DNA from 2 places in the Paenibacillus sp. J2R1T-4 genome. Region 1 is predicted to be linked to the other one. Evidence: predicted binding sites of a transcription regulator. Region 1 holds the regulator's gene; the other holds the start of a gene.
What was found. Region 1 encodes Rex, which represses fermentation and respiration genes when NADH is low (regulators of the CRP and FNR family bind a similar motif). Its sites were predicted from a motif close to TTGTGAAATATTTCACAA; they were not measured.

Region 1 (8,228 bases):
TTCTGATCATGCACCCATGAGAGCAATTTCTTACAACGCTATGGGATGTATCCAGGCTAAGAATGACAATTTGGAGCAGGCTCAGCAATTGTTTCAACTTGCGTATCAGGCAGATCCATCCTGCGTGCAGCCTGTCCATAATATGGAAGTTTGCGCCAAGCAAGCAGGCACGAATTTGCCTGGGCAAAACTTCTTGCATTAATTCCAGACGATGCCCGGGGAAAACTTTACCTTTCCATACGGTGCATCGTTTTGGTATGCTTAAGGTGCACTTGTTTAGAAAGGATTGAATACGTAGGATGAAATTTACGGTTATGGATTTTGAAACTACGGGAGACCAACCTTCGGATGACATCATACAGGTTGGTCTTGTTGTTATAGAGCAAGGCTTTATTACAGAGAAGTTCTCTTCGTTCGTCAAACCTAACAAAGCAATACCTGAATTTATTGCTCAATTGACCGGGATCTCTGATGAACATGTGAAGGATGCCCCGGATCTACAGGATGTCGTAGCTCGAATGCTTCCATATTTCGATGAGAATACTGTAATAGTGGCGCATAACGCTGTGTTTGATTTAGGCTTTCTTGCACGTGCTTTCGAGCAATGCGGATACAACGCTTTTGGAGGACGTGTTCTCGACACGATACCTTTCCTGCGTGTATTGTTCCCTGGACTGCCCACTTTACAACTTTCCATGGTCAGCAACTCCTTCGGGATTCCGCATGACCATCCGCATCGTGCGGACTCGGATGCTGAGGCAACGGCTCTGATTTGGCAAAGATGCCTGGAACGTATAGAAAATCTCCCGTTGATCACTCTTCAGAGACTCTCCAATCTGTATGAATCCGAGCTGACGGATTTCGCTTGGTTTATCCATGAAGTACGTCTATGGAAAGAAACATTAACCGCTCTCGACCCAGACACACATAAATATTTTCGTCAGTTCGCAATGAACGTTGATAATTGGGATGAAGAGAAGCCGGCAAGAGAAGAAGGAAAACCTGCGTTTCCAGCTGATCAAACCTTCGAGAAGTTTTATGAACAAATCAATCTTAATTTGCAGGAACGATTCACCGATTATGAATCACGTCCAGCACAGCGCCAGATGATTGAAGAGGTTCAAGCTTCGCTTGCCAGTGACCAACATCTTATTGTTGAAGCGGGTACAGGAACAGGCAAATCTCTAGGCTATTTGATTCCTTCTCTGTACCACGGTATCAAAGAAGAGAAAAAAATGATCGTCAGCACCCATACGATTAATTTGCAGGAGCAGCTGCGACAACGCGACATTCCTTTACTTCAAGACATTTTGCCTGTATCGTTTCGAGCGTCTGTACTAAAGGGGCGAAGTCGGTATTTGTGTCTGCGGAAGTTCGAGCAAAAGCTGCAGCACAATGATTATGCTAACGATCGAGACGATCGTCTTACAGCGGCGCAAATGATCGTCTGGCTGACCGAAACGAAACATGGCGACGAGGAAGAGATTTATTTCGGTAATCGCGGGAACGAATTCTGGAATACGGTTTCAAGCGATACTGACTCGTGTCTGAACAGGGCTTGCCCTTGGTTTAAGAAATGTTTCTTTCATAGAGCGCGCCATGAGGCTTCTATTGCAGATCTTGTCATTACGAATCATTCCTTATTGTTCACGGACATCCAGGCTGAGAATCGGTTATTACCAAGCTACAAGCACCTTGTAGTGGACGAGGCTCATCATTTTGAGGAAGTGGCTTCCAAGCTGCTTGGATCTGAGCTGAGCTACAATGCACTCCATAACGCTATACTAAGACTTTACAAAGACTCTAGAAGCGGTCAGCTTCCAACATTATTAGCGAGACTTCAGCAAGAGCCTGAGGGGGCATCAGCCGATTGGTTAAGCGGATTAGACAGTCTGTATCCCAAAATCATTCGCGTGAAAGAAGAATGGGATCAGCTCACGGAACTGTTATTTCAATTAACCGCTGAGCAGGTAGATCCTCTGGCTGGTGAAGGAGGGCAATTCGTTCGGCGAATGAAGCCGGATCAGCTGCCAAGCCAATGGAAATCGTTAGTGACCATGGAAGAGAACATCTATCTCGAGCTAACCGATATCACGAAGAAATTGGATCGAATCTCTTCTGAGATGAAAGACAAATCAGAGGAATATGCGACAAGCAGTCTGCTAACGGATTTGTCAGGAACGGTCAAACAGCTCACGCGCTGCCGAGATTCCCTACGTTTCTTCATGAAGATGGATAATGAGAATTATGTGTATTGGATGGAAGCTACCCCATATTTCCGGAGTAAATCGATCCAACTGATGGTGGCGCCATTCGATGTGAGTGATTTGTTGAAGGGATATTTTTTCGATGTGAAAGACAGTGTTGTTCTAACTTCTGCAACACTATCCGTGAATAAATCATTTCATTACAGCAGCAATCAGCTAGGCCTTGATACTTTTCAGGACACTCCAAAGCTCAAAACCGTATTACTGCCATCAGCATTCGATTATCGGAAGCAGGCTTTGCTATTAATTCCCCGCGATTTCCCAAGTATCAAAGGAAACTCGGGTGAAGCAGCATTCATAAGTGCTTTATCGGGTTCCCTAATTGATGTAGCTGTTGAGATGAAGGGAAGGATGCTGGTCTTGTTCACCTCTTACCGCATGCTTAAATTGGTGCATCAAGAGATCAAGGAACAGCTTAGAGCGGAAGGAATTCATGTATTAGGTCAAGGGATCGACAGCAGCAATCGAACCAAGCTTACGAGACTGTTCCAAGATCACTCTTTCTGTGTATTATTAGGCACAAGCAGCTTTTGGGAAGGGGTAGATATTCCCGGAGATGCGCTTAGCTGTCTAGCTATCGTAAGGCTTCCTTTCCAACCGCCGAATCATCCGATGGCAGAAGCCAAGAGTGACCACCTCAAGAAACTGCGACAGAATCCTTTTACAGCCCTTTCTGTACCTCAAGCTGTCATTAGATTCAAGCAAGGCTTTGGACGGCTTGTGCGGCGTTCTACGGATCGTGGAGTCGTTATTCTCTACGACACGCGTGTGTTGGAGACCACTTACGGGAGACATTTCTTGTATTCGTTACCGGGACCTAAGATTGAGCATCTAAGCTTAAACCAGCTCGTTCCGAGAATTCATAGCTGGATGGGAGATAATGCGAGTGAAAACGCCTAAGATTTCTGAAGCTGTAGTAAGAAGACTACCTGTTTATCTGCGTTTTCTTAACGAGATGAACAAAAGCAACATCTTAACGGTCTCATCGCAAGACCTTGGACATAAGCTGAATGCCAATCCAGCGCAGATTCGTAAAGATCTGGCTTACTTCGGGGAATTCGGCAAAAAGGGGATCGGGTATGATGTACCTTACCTGATTGAAAAAATACGTCAAATTTTAAAGCTCGATCAGGTCATACCTGTTGTTCTGATCGGGGCTGGCAATTTGGGGAGGGCATTGTGCAACTACAATGCTTACTTGCAGGATAATATGAAGATTGTAGCCATATTTGATGCTTCTCCCGTTCGAATAGGGGAGAAGATCAATAATCTCAAGGTTTCCCCCATACACGATTTGAAGGCTATTGTTGAGCAATATAAGGTCAGGATTGGGATTATTACGGTACCTGCACTGGAAGCTCAAATCGTCGCCAATCAGCTGGTGGAAACCGGAATTGAAGCTATACTGAACTTTGCACCTGTGATTATCAAAGTACCAGAGGCCGTCCGTGTGCACCATGCTGACTTTACTACGGAGCTTCAAAGTCTTGCTTATTATTTAGAGTCCAAGGGACAAATTGAATAATTATAATGAAAAAACCGTCCTACAGTGGACGGTTTTTTTTAGAAGATTTTGAACAACACCTCGTAAATGATAAATGCAAGGATCATGCTGATCGGAATGGTAATAATCCAGGTCATTATCATCCTTGTGACCGTCCCCCACTTCACGTCCTTGAATCGGATCACACTTCCTGTCCCGATTATAGAAGAGGTAATAACATGCGTAGTGGACAAAGGTTGTCCCATTGCTGTTGAAGTCTGGATAACGATGGATGATGCCAGATCTGAGGCGAAGCCGTTAGACGGCTCAATCTTCATAATCTTTTTACTAACCGTTTTGATAATACGCCAGCCTCCAACGGAGGTCCCTAACCCCATTGCCGTAGCAGCGGAGAGTTTGACCCATAACGGAACGTCCAGAGTATCCTGGAACCCACCGGCTACAAGGGCAAATACGATAATTCCCATTGCTTTTTGAGCATCATTTCCGCCGTGGGAAAAAGAAAGCAATCCTGCCGAAAAGATCTGGAACGTTTTGAATCCTCTGTTCAGCTTCGATCTCGACCGGTTACCGAAGAGCAGAATCGAATATTTGACGATCGTCATGATCAAGTAACCAACACCAAAAGCGATAATCGGAGACATGATCAGAATAATAATAATGGAGCCGAAGCCATCCCAGTTTAAGGCATCAAATCCTGCACCAGCAATAACCGCCCCAGCCAATGAACCGATCAAAGTATGGGAAGAGGAGGACGGGATCCCGTAATACCAGGTCAACAAATTCCAGGTGATTGCTGATATTAGAGCAGCAACAACAACCAGCATACCATTCTCGATATTAGCCGGGTTTGCAATCTTTCCTCCTACAGTTTTGGCAACTTCAGAAGACACAATTGCTCCCGCCACATTCAATAAAGCGGCGTATATAACAGCGAAACGGGGTGACATGGCTCTAGTGGAGATCGAAGTTGCAATGGCATTGGCTGTATCATGAAAACCATTGATGAAATCGAACAGGAGAGCAAGGATAACGACAAAAATAATAAGCGTAAGCATAATATCCTCCTACAGGGTGTTCTATTTAGTTATGCGTATCGAAGAACTACACTTTCAAGGATATCTGCTACATCTTCGCACTTGTCGGTCGTTTGTTCCAGACGCTCATACAGTTCCTTCAACTTAAAATCCTGGTAAGGATCAGTAGGGTTTGTGAAAATTTCGCGAATCCCTTCCCGCATTAAACGGTCGCCTTCATTCTCAAGCGAGTTAATATGTACCGTATGTTCGCGAATTTGCATGTATTTCTTCTTTGATAGCAGCTTAAACGCGGTTAACATATGCTCACAGGAATTAACAATGACTTCCGAGAAATCCTTCATATATTGGTTCGTGAAGGTGATGTTCAGATAGTCGAAGCGAGCGATGGAAGCCTCGATGCCATCCATGACATCGTCGAGTTTGGATGCAAGCTCCATAATATCTTCTCTGTCAAGCGGTGTAATGAACACTTTATTCAAGCCTTTGTATATTTCATGAGTTAAGGAGTCGCCTTTATTCTCCATTTCCTTCAATACATCGAAATAGCTTGCAGGGGGCTTGTCACCCATCATTGCGGTTCGGAACATTTGTGCACCCTTTAATGTGTTCTCCGCGCTCTGAATGAGTAAATTGAGGAAATCGATATCCCCTTTTTTGTTGAAAATCATCATTGTTGAAACCTCCATCATCGGCATAATGATTAAATGATTGCGTACCTGTCCATTTACACAAAATTAAAATTAACACACATGACTGCACAATTGCAACGCATTTTCATTTCATTTTCAACAATGCATTGGGAAGCGATAGAAAGGGAATCGTCCTTGATTTCTAAGCTGTGAAAAGGTACATTGAAACCATGACTTTATTCAAGAGAGGAATGTCTTTATTTATGCTGAAAAAAACACTGATTCGCAATGGGAAGTTTATTACCTTACAGGATTCCTCTCCTTACCTAGAAGGATACATGGAGATTGAAGGAGATCGAATTATTTACATAGGCACAGGTGATCCGGATCCGGCCAAATCCTACGATGAAGTAATCGATGGTAAAGGCAAGCTGTATATGCCTGGCTTAGTGAATACACATGGACATGCTGCTATGTCGCTGCTAAGAGGCTATGGAGACGACCTTGCCCTGCAAGTATGGCTCCAAGAGAAAATGTGGCCGAATGAGGCCAAATTTACTGCCGCCGATGTTCGAGCAGGTACATTATTGTCCATTGTTGAGATGCTGAAAGGGGGTACGACCTCGTTCCTGGATATGTATGACCATATGAATGAAGTCGCCCAGGCGGTTGAACTTTCAGGAATGCGTGCTGTGTTGACTCGAGGCGCCATTGGTTTATGTCCGCCGGATGTTCAGGATGCCAAGCTTGCTGAAGCCATTCAGTTCGCACGTGATTGGCATGGACAAGCTGGAGGACGTATCACTACTGTTATGTCGCCGCACGCACCTTACACGTGCCCGCCGGATTTTATTGAGAAGTTCGTACAAGCAGCACATGATCTGAATTTGCCAATGCATACACATATGTCAGAGACGCTCAGAGAAGTGTTGGAGAATGAGCAACAATACGGTCTTCGTCCTGTGGCGCATCTAGAGAAGCTTGGCATGTTCTCGAGGCCTTCTATTGTTGCCCATGCGGTTCATTTGACAGATGATGAAATTGCAATCTTAAGCAAGTACGATGTTAGAGTTTCCCATAACCCTGGAAGTAATCTGAAGCTAGCCAGCGGAGTTGCCCGGGTTCCTGATTTGTTGAGAGCAGGTGTACTGGTTTCTCTTGGAACAGACGGCCCTGCAAGCAATAATAATCTGGATATGTTCGAAGAAATGCGCCTTGCTGCTTTGATCCACAAAGGAGTGTCAGGTGACCCGACGGCTGTTCCAGCTGTCGAAGCGATTCGCATGGGTACCCTTACGGGGGCCAAGTCCATTTGGCTGGACGATGTGGGCGCTTTGCAAGCTGGCATGAAAGCCGATTTCATAGCTCTTGATATTGATCAAGCGCATTTTCTCCCTAGAACGGATTACAGCTCACATGTCGTGTACTCGGCTTCAGCCAAAGATGTGACGGATGTGTTCGTGGACGGCCGCTGTCTTGTGCGAAACGGACAATGCTTAACCCTGGATGAAGAGAAAATTAAGTTTGATGCCCAAAGCTCATTCGAAAGGCTGACGCAAGGATGAAGAAAAAGATAGCCGGACTAGTAGTTGGCTTGGTGCTGATCGGCGTCGTTCTGTTTCGGTTCTATCTCGCAGTCCAGAACGATGAGTGGGATGCTCATGCGCTAGCAACCGAGACGGTTACGCAGAACACTTATATTAAACAAGTAAGCCGTGTGGAAACATTCCGAGGCGAGCAACCCTACACGATTGTGTTCGGCAACGATGAAGCAGGCCAGGAAGCAGTAGCGTGGGTCGGTGGCGAGGAAGTTCACATGGAATATTTGGGAGGCACCCAGGGCGGTGTTACAGAACAAGTAATTCGTGACAAGGTGCTGCAACGCGGCGAGGATGTAGAGATTGAGCGGGTACTGCCAGGGAAACTGAATGACGAGTATGTCTGGGAAGTATTCTATAGACGTACAAAAGAAAAAAGATATTATTATGATTATTACCGATTCAGCGATGGGGTCGAAATCGATACCTGGAAGCTGAGTAAGCATTGAGATATATGAGCCGTCAGTGTAGTCATTCACTGGCGGCTTTTTATTTTAGATCATTAATTATTAATGGTCTAAATGATAAAAAATCATAGAAAGTACACGATTTCCACACATTTCAAAGGATTATAGTATATCAGATATGATATACTGTTCGTACATCTTAGAAAGGGGGACGACATGAATGAAATTGCGTCTTCTACCTATCGGAATTAGTTTAATAGTATCACTCACCGTACTTTTTGGTGGCTGGTTTTTATATGATAGTTATGCTATGGAAACACCGCTCAATGAGATTGTTAAGGAAACACCTGGAATTCAGGATGCCACAGTAGAAGTAGACCGGAACAAAGTTACTATTCATCTTACACCGGCTTCAGATGCTAATATGCGGGAGATCTATAAGTCTATTGTTACACGCGGGGCTTCTGTTATTGGATCACGGAGTGTGGAATTAGATATTAAGAATGATTCAAACGCAGCATTGGATGCTTGGTGGTCCAAGGCACTGTTCCATGTAGCGCAAGCCATGCAAACGAAGCATTACGGGGATATTCCTGAACGATTAGAAGACTTAAAAGGCTCCTTAGAAGGACTAAACGTGCAAACGGAAATGGATGATAAATACGTATATGTAACGTTGAGAGATCAATCCAAGAGCTTATACTTAATGCTTCCGCTCCAATCCCAGAAGATAGGGGTGTGGCCGAATGAGTAAGCTCGGGAAAGAAGTAATTGTAGGAATTA
Region 2 (8,228 bases), on a different contig from region 1:
TGTCCACTCTCGACTATCTCTTACACGATCCCATTTTCCACCTTATGGATTCCGCGAGCTCGGCATTTGCAGTCTCCCCTCTCCTCAGAAGAAGAGAAGTCTTAATGAGTTATGGAACAATTCCACTCTTGAGAGCTAATCTATATATAACTAGTCAAGCTTTCACCGTTAATAATTTTATTTTCCATCACCTTTTTCTTCTACGATAACTAATAATAAAAGGCAGACGATTAACTTTTATCGTCTGCCTGGTTGCTTTTTATTCAAAAACATGAATGAATATAATATCCTAATAATTTATGAAAAAAACCGTCTAACAAATTATGGAATAATTCTAATTAATTTTGGAATTTCACACATTGTGTCCGTTCTTCTCCGCCCTTCCGTTGTGTCTGGATCCCTTGGCGCTATTTGCATTTCAGAAGCCATGATACCCGCTTTCTTAACCGAATGAATACGATAGATCAGTGTATCCAACCCATCCACATCTAAATGTGGAATAAGTTCAGCTAAAGTGAGCAGCATCATGTCGCGATACAACTTTGTCTTCGTAATCGATTCATCTTGAATCAACATGAGGGCTTGTTCAACTAACTCACCTCTCGGGACTCCTTTGTAGGAAACCTCTGACTGCATACACGCCTGATTCCCCATTAATCGTACCTATAGTGCCTTATAAATCATAGAACAGCGGTTTTAACCCGCGGCCGGCCATTAAATCGTCCAAACCCTTTGCTTGATCCTCTCTCCACGCTGCCAAGGTAAGCTTAATTACACGGGGTTGGAGTTCGGTTCTTGCTCGCTCGATACACCGAATGACGGATTAGTATTGGGCAAGCTCCGGCAGTGTTTTGTGCAAGTAACTGTGGTGCGTGTTCAAGATATGATCAATCAATTCGCTGAAGGATTGTTCCATCCAGTTCACACCTTCGTTGCCCGCTGAACAAGTTTCTACTGAATGATTCATATCTATTGTTCCTCCCCTGTATTATTACCGATTCTCCGGTGCGCTGTGAAACGGATGCTTGCTAACCTGAATAGATGCTGTCGGGCATCCATGTTCCGCTTCGTCCAAATCGTCAAGCCATTCTTTTGCAACCTCGGCAATCCCAAGGTTATGGTCATGAGGCAAAATATTTTCTGCGAGACCTTCATCATCGTAGCCAAATATATCTGGTGCCGCAGTACCACAAGCTCCACACGCGATGCAGGTGTCTTTATCCACGTAAGTGTATGCTGCCATTTGGATCACCTCCCCTCAAATTTTTCTCATCTTCACTTTACCACCTGATAAGAAAAGAAACCTTGATTTGCAACAATCGAACGTGACATTCCTCACATTCAAAACACAATTCCATTACCTCAAAAAGAGTCGGCCGATTGAAACCAGCTCGACTCCGGGAAGCACGTGCATAGGAATCTATGCGCCCCGTAAGCTGCAGAACAACCCAAGATTCCTACACTGCCTTATCATACCGTAACCATCGCCAACCGATATTCCTTCATAAGGGTATCGATGATCTTCCGTACTGACAATATTTCTTTGATCTCATGCACTCTTGCACCTGCAAACACCAACCCGTTCTGAACATCACCATTAAGGGATTTAATCAAGTGCTCCAATGTGCAGAACCGATACGAGCATATTTTGAGACAATCATGGCATTTCTCTATTTTTATTTTGTTGTCTTCGTTGATTATTATTTCTGTAAGTTTATTTTTGATCGCTCTTCCTTGCAATCCGACTGTTGTTTTAACCAGAATAGTATCCCCTTGCCCGGCATCCACATATTTCTGTTTGAATGCCTGGGAAGCATCACATTCGTGACTAGCCACGAAACGTGTTCCCATTTGAACCCCAGAAGCTCCCATCTTGATGGCCTTGGCGACGTCTTCTCCCGTCCAAATACCACCTGCAGCAATAACCGGGATATTCACAGCCTCAACTACCTCAGGCAAGATCTCAAACAATGGTCTGTCCGTGCCCAGATGGCCCCCCGCTTCATGACCTTCTACAACGACAGCTGCGGCTCCCAGCCTCAGAGAGCTTGGCTAACTTTGCTGACGAAACTATGGATATCACCGGGGTTGCATATTCTTTTCCCCACGCATACATATCTCTGGAAATGCCAGCACCGGATATTATAAAGTCCACCTTTTCTTCCAAAGCCGCCTTCATTTTTTCAGCGAAATCCTTCATGGCAAACAACACGTTCACGCCAAAATATCCATTCCCCTTCGACAATTCCCTAGTTCTCCGGATATGTGATCTCAGCTCGTCAATCGATATTCCCGTGCCCGAAATTGTTCCTATACCACCTGCATTCACAATGGCTGAGGCAAGTCCGCTTAAGGATATTCCTACACCCATTCCTCCCTGGATGATGGGGACTATTGATTTCATATGCCCGATTTGCAATATTGGCAGCTCCAAAGCTATACCTCTTTTCGTATAAATGAAATATAGCTTTAAAAATATCACAATCCCAATTTTGTCGATATGACAAGCCTCACACCCATACTTAATAATTGATACCGCTCATTGAGCCATTGATCATGCAATAAATAAAGGTGTGAGACAAATCACATCATCACATTCTTCACTTTGTTATACTGATCTCAACGTATATGGGGGTGATCGAATGGAAACAGTCCATGAACTACCAGCAGCTTGTCATGTCCGGAACTCCTCTTGCTTCACTAGTAGAAATCTGGAGAAGTTGACGCAAAATATGTTTTCCCAGGAATACAACATGGGTACAACCGTTTTCCTTGAAGGTGACTATGCCGATAACTTGTATTACATCCATTCGGGAAGAGTAAAAGTAACGAAGTTTTCCGAAGAAGGCAAAGAATATATTATGTCCCTTTTCCATACGGGGGATTTTTTCGGACAGCTAGATCCTTTTCACGAATCCAAACACAGCTTTACCGCTCTAACCATTGAAAAATGCGAAATCAGTATCATTCATAAGAGCGATCTGGAAATTTTGTTGTGGCAATACGGAGAATTGGCCATAGAATTCATGAATTGGATGGGATACATGCATCGGGTAACCCAGACGAAATTTCGCGATATCATGATGTATGGAAAGCCTGGAGCTCTATGCTCCACTCTGATCCGGCTGTCCAATTCATATGGATCGACCGACGAGAACGGGATTCATATCTCACTAAGACTGACGAATTCTGAATTGGCAGATTTCATAGGTTGTTCGCGCGAAACCGTAAACCGGATGCTGAGCGATTTGAGAAACGCGGGTGCGATCTTAATGAATGACGGAATCATTACCATCACGAACTTGAACTATTTGCAAGGTGTTTGCAAATGTGAGATGTGCCCGAAGGAATTGTGCCGAATATAATCGGTTCAATTCCGGTCCTTCCATTGAGCGAGAACCTGCCTCATTTTCATTCTCGCTTCAGCAATGACATCTTCAATGTCCTGCTTGGACGGTTGATCCAGATGAATACCCACAAGTATGGCAACTGTACGGTCAAGCGCACAGACTGCCATCTTTGCGAGCTCGGCGGCTAACTCACCTTCGCGGTGGCCAGGCAGCGTAATAACTTCAGCACGAACGATCTGATCGTCCGACATATAAGCCGTTGCCGTCGCACCAATGTGAGCTGTTCCACCAGTAACCAGGAACACCAAGTCCTGCCCCATGGTAAAGGATCGGATTTCAATCGTATCCGACCCTTTCGATTCATTCATTTTCGACATCATTATGCTTCCCCCCGTTATCTATACACTCTGGTAACATGTCCGCCACAGCCGCATTCATCGATATATCGAATGTTCTGCACGGTGATGTTATCCTCCAGTAATCGACGGGTCAAATTCGAAATAAACCCCTGTTCCGGATTCCCTAGATTCCCGGGAGTGACCAAATTGACATAAAATCCGGGGGTAGTGCTTCTAACAGCTTCGATCGCCGTTTCGAGAAGTTCATCGTAATTTTGTTCGAAATAGGAATCCTCTAAGTTCATCGACCAGTCGTTTGTCTTCATTACTTGAACCTTATGCTCCATTGTTCCGCACCTCATTTCCTAATTTCCGTTAAAAAGGAGCCAATATCTAATTTGGCTCCTTTCTTTGTGTGGTTAACCAGCATTAGCAAGGCGGGTAAACATGATGTTATTCTCAAGATGAATATGTTGGAACAAATCAGACTCGAGCTCCACTAGCTTTTGAAAGGTTAGTGTATATGTTCGACATGCCCAGCCTGGCAAATCATAGTCATGTGTTACGGCTCTCATTTCTCGAAGTATATCGCCTACTTTACTATGATCAGCTTCAAGCTCGTCTATTGTATCTATGACTTGATTCAACAGGGCTTGAGATGGATTTTCATCATATTGCTTAATGAGAGGGAAGACAACCTCTTCCTCAATGATTATATGCTGTTCGAGCTCCATCTTCATTTGATGAAAGAGCCTATGCAGCTTCGAAAGCATATCCCCTTGTGCAGGTCCGTGAACACGAAGAATTTTGGTGGCAAATTCACTTAGCAACGGAAGTTCTTTTTGCAGATAAGCATGATGGGTGTTCAAAACATAATTGATGAGCTCCGTATTAGAAGATTCACGCCAATCCACATCTCGATCAGAGCTTATTCTCTTCGCCTCCAGATACATCTCATTGAGTACTTCTAGGAATGGTCCTTCATTCGTATTCTGCTCGCGAAGAACGGATAGCAAGGACCGATTCCCACCGCAGCAAAAGTCAATATTGTACTCCTTGAACAGATTGCTCGCACCCGGAAAAGTCGATACGATCTCCCCGATTTTCTCTGAACCATCAAACCTGCATTCCATAGAAACTACCTCCTTAAGTTTACACATCACAAATCTTTTGCAAGCTCTCGCTCTACATCAAGTATAGTTTCAAATCTCTCACCTTGTTGTGATACAAATCACGCTTCCACAGCAATCGATTTGATATAATCCATCATCTGTTCGGCAGCCTTTTTCCCCTGATGAATGCAGTCTGGAATCCCGACTCCTTGATAGCCTGCGCCACAAAGCAGTATTCCCGGTCTATGGTGAGTCAGTTCTTCCCTTATCATCCTTAACTGCTCCACGTGTCCAACCGGATATTGCGGCATCGATTGTTGCAATCTAGTGATCTCGTGGAATATAGGTTCCGCTGATATGCCCATTGTTTCTTGCAAATCCTTGCGTACTTGGGAGAGCAGCTGCTGGTCCGTTAATTGGACCCATTCCTGCGATCCGGCTCGGCCTACATAGGTTCGCAACAGCACTTTTCCTCGGGGTGCCGTATGCAGCCATTTCGACGATGTCCAGGTGCAAGCTGTAATGGTACGTCCCTCGCTACGAGGTACAACGAATCCAGAGCCGTCTAACGGGAGTTTGATATCCTCCTGCTTATAGGCTAGAACAATATTGGCAACCGAAACATAAGGAATTTGCTCCAGCCACTTTAATGCGGGAAGATCCGGGAATAGCTTGGCCGTATGGTAGGTTGGCTGAGCAAGGATCACACCGTCCGCATGAAGCCCCACTCCATTATCAAGACTTAACCTATATCCTTGCTCCCCCCTTGTAATTCCAGTAACGCCTTGCCCCGTGATAATCTCCAAGGACTTTAACGCTTCCTTCAAGCTGTCAACTAATGTAACCAACCCGCGCTTGTATGTCAGGAACATACTTTTTCTAGCAATCTCCGGCAGCCCTTCAAGATGAGTCCTTGTTTTTCCGGACAACATGCCTAGTATTAGGCTGCGGTGCTTTTGTTCCATTTCGTGAAATTGCGGAAACGTTGCTTTAAGACTTAAGCGTTGTGTATCCCCGGCATAAATACCTGCTAACAGAGGTTCCGTTATATTCTCAAGAACCTCTTTACCCAATCGACGTTTAATAAAACCGCCCAAGGATTCATCCGTAACTTCCTTCTTTCTAGGCAGGATTAAATCGAAGGCTGCGCGGATTTTTCCGACCGGGGATATTAATCCTGTTCTCATAAAAGGTGTCACTTCAGTAGGGATGCCCAGAACAAGTCCCAATGGCATTCTGTGAAGCCGCCCTTTGTGCAATATATAGTTGGTTTTCGCCCGAGGATTCGTGGCCGTTAGTTCATCCTCGAGGCCAAGCTCCCGTGTCAAGGTTAGTACAGGCAGCTTCCGAGCCATGAATGAGTCGGGTCCTTTTTCAATAATAAAACCATCGCGATGGAGGGTGCGTATTTTCCCCCCAAGCTCATTGCTTTTCTCTATGATCGTAATATCAACCGGTATACGCTGCTCCTCAAAAAACTTTTTCGTGTAAAATGCAGCGCTTAATCCAGCAATTCCTCCACCCACGATTGTAATCCTTTTGCGCAGATCTCCCATAAGACACCTCCAATCAATAGAATAACCCAAAAAAAATTCCTTGATTGTGATTCAAATCACAAGTACCTCTATTTGGTTATTTTATAATGTAGATGTGCCTGATAAACATTCTCAAGGAGGAATAAAAGGATGAATTCATTTGCTGCAACGGTGAACGCGACGGAGTATCCCCCACATTTAAAGCATAAGGTTATTTTTGAGACGTTTAACGGTTTGAAGCCTTCGGAGGCAATGTTGCTTATTAATGATCATGACCCTCAACCGTTACGTTTTCAGTTCCAATCTATGCATGCAGGTTCATTCACATGGGAATATGTAGAGCAAGGTCCGAATGTCTTCAAGGTGAAAATCGGAAAATTATAAGAATATGCTTTCGAGGTACATTTACTTCGCAAATGTTGAGAAAGGAGTCGAATATGGCATTCATTGAAATTGTGGACGAAAAGACGATTAAAATATCCGTAGATCTGGATGATGCAACGTTTATGATTCAAGAAGCTTCAAACGATTTGAAAACCTATGCCGGTGAAATTATTACCATTTACGAAAAAATGCCGGAATTCGAGTATACGTATTTCTGTTTTTATGCCTATGACAGCGCTGCGTTATTCGAGAAAATGCTCGAGATCGATCCCAAAAACTATACTTCCTTCTCCTTGGATGCTCCTGATTCGTTCTTCTATGCTCTTTACGGTGGAATGGCCGGGTTATATAAGGAAGCCCTAAAAACGTTGCACTAAGAGAAGGAATGGGAAGGAGGACTGACCGTGGGGCATGTTACACGAATGGTTGAATTGGATGTTCGACCGCATTTACGCAAAAAGCTTGAACCGTTCCAGCTCATTATGGATACTGTGAAGACATTAACCAAAGCAGATACTTTCCTCTTGCACGCAACCTTTAAACCTACACCTTTACTGGGATTAATGAAAACAAAAGGGTATGTTTATGAGGTAGAGCAGTTAGAGTCCGATCACTGGACCGTTACGTTCAAACACAAAAGTCAGAAGAAGCTTGAGGAAAAATCATTATTAGAGGGTCCCGCAGTTCACGATGAGACTGAATTCAACAATCAGAAGAGTGGGCATACCTATGAGCTGGATAACCGAGGATTGGAACCGCCTCAGCCGATGATCCGAACATTGAAAAAACTGGAGAAAGCAGAGCCTGGTGATACGGTAATCATTCACAATGACCGGGTACCTATGTTCCTCATCGAGGAGCTGAACGCATTGGGTTATAGCTATGAAGTTACCGATCAGCTAGATGGTTCAGCTCGAGTTGCGATCCACAAGAAGTAAAGGGGGCATGCCCTATGTTCCGGCTGCCGTTTCTATTTATTATCACAGGGATTGTCAGCTTCGTGCTGTTTCAGTCCCTGACCTTATTCGATCTTGCCAGTTGGATCGGCGATCATCCTAGAAATCCAGTAGGATGGTCCCGAATCCATCTACTTGTGCTAGGTTGGGCCACCATGATTGCGATGGGTGCCGTTTATCAGCTCATTAATGTGGTCCTTCAGTCGAAAATTTACAGTGAAAAGCTTGGTTTCTTCCATTATGGCTTCTTCACTGTCGGAACGTTCGGCTTGCTAATCGGTTTCCAAGCTGCGCGTGTGGCCTGGATCGCCTGTTTCGCCACGTTAGCATTCATCGGCATACTCCTGTTTGCATGGAATATAGCTGTGACCTTGCTTCGCGCATCGCAATGGAACGCAATTACGATTAGCGCGGCTTGTGCAGTTGGTTATCTAACCCTAACTGGGTTGACTGGAATGGCTATGGGACTTAATTTCCGCTTCAATCAGTGGGGCAGCTTCCATGAACAGTTGTTCGGCGCGCATATTTGGTTCGGTATGATGGGCTGGTTCGG

Region 2: the regulator Rex is predicted to act here: its motif matches at 6,401-6,418, upstream of AC58QD_RS07080 (DUF2249 domain-containing protein).

What each region holds. Positions count from the first base shown of each region.
Region 1 is NZ_JCAUBA010000002.1:139,378-147,605, forward strand. Features, by position in the region: gene AC58QD_RS04265 (tetratricopeptide repeat protein) at 1-202, shown strand, start outside; gene dinG (ATP-dependent DNA helicase DinG) at 300-3,167, shown strand; gene AC58QD_RS04275 (redox-sensing transcriptional repressor Rex) at 3,154-3,792, shown strand; gene AC58QD_RS04280 (inorganic phosphate transporter) at 3,831-4,829, opposite strand; gene AC58QD_RS04285 (DUF47 domain-containing protein) at 4,859-5,482, opposite strand; gene AC58QD_RS04290 (amidohydrolase) at 5,704-7,005, shown strand; gene AC58QD_RS04295 (cell wall elongation regulator TseB-like domain-containing protein) at 7,002-7,487, shown strand; gene AC58QD_RS04300 (hypothetical protein) at 7,666-8,199, shown strand; gene AC58QD_RS04305 (AAA family ATPase) at 8,192-8,228, shown strand, end outside.
Region 2 is NZ_JCAUBA010000003.1:19,272-27,499, forward strand. Features, by position in the region: gene AC58QD_RS07035 (hypothetical protein) at 322-636, opposite strand; gene AC58QD_RS07040 (hypothetical protein) at 824-967, opposite strand; gene AC58QD_RS07045 (ferredoxin) at 992-1,243, opposite strand; partial or broken gene AC58QD_RS07050 (NAD(P)H-dependent flavin oxidoreductase) at 1,471-2,404, opposite strand; gene AC58QD_RS07055 (Crp/Fnr family transcriptional regulator) at 2,643-3,365, shown strand; gene lpdD (prenylated flavin chaperone LpdD) at 3,371-3,730, opposite strand; gene AC58QD_RS07065 (CGCGG family putative rSAM-modified RiPP protein) at 3,745-4,035, opposite strand; gene ric (iron-sulfur cluster repair di-iron protein) at 4,108-4,821, opposite strand; gene hemY (protoporphyrinogen oxidase) at 4,920-6,356, opposite strand; gene AC58QD_RS07080 (DUF2249 domain-containing protein) at 6,486-6,719, shown strand; gene AC58QD_RS07085 (hypothetical protein) at 6,773-7,096, shown strand; gene AC58QD_RS07090 (DUF2249 domain-containing protein) at 7,124-7,657, shown strand; gene AC58QD_RS07095 (hypothetical protein) at 7,672-8,228, shown strand, end outside.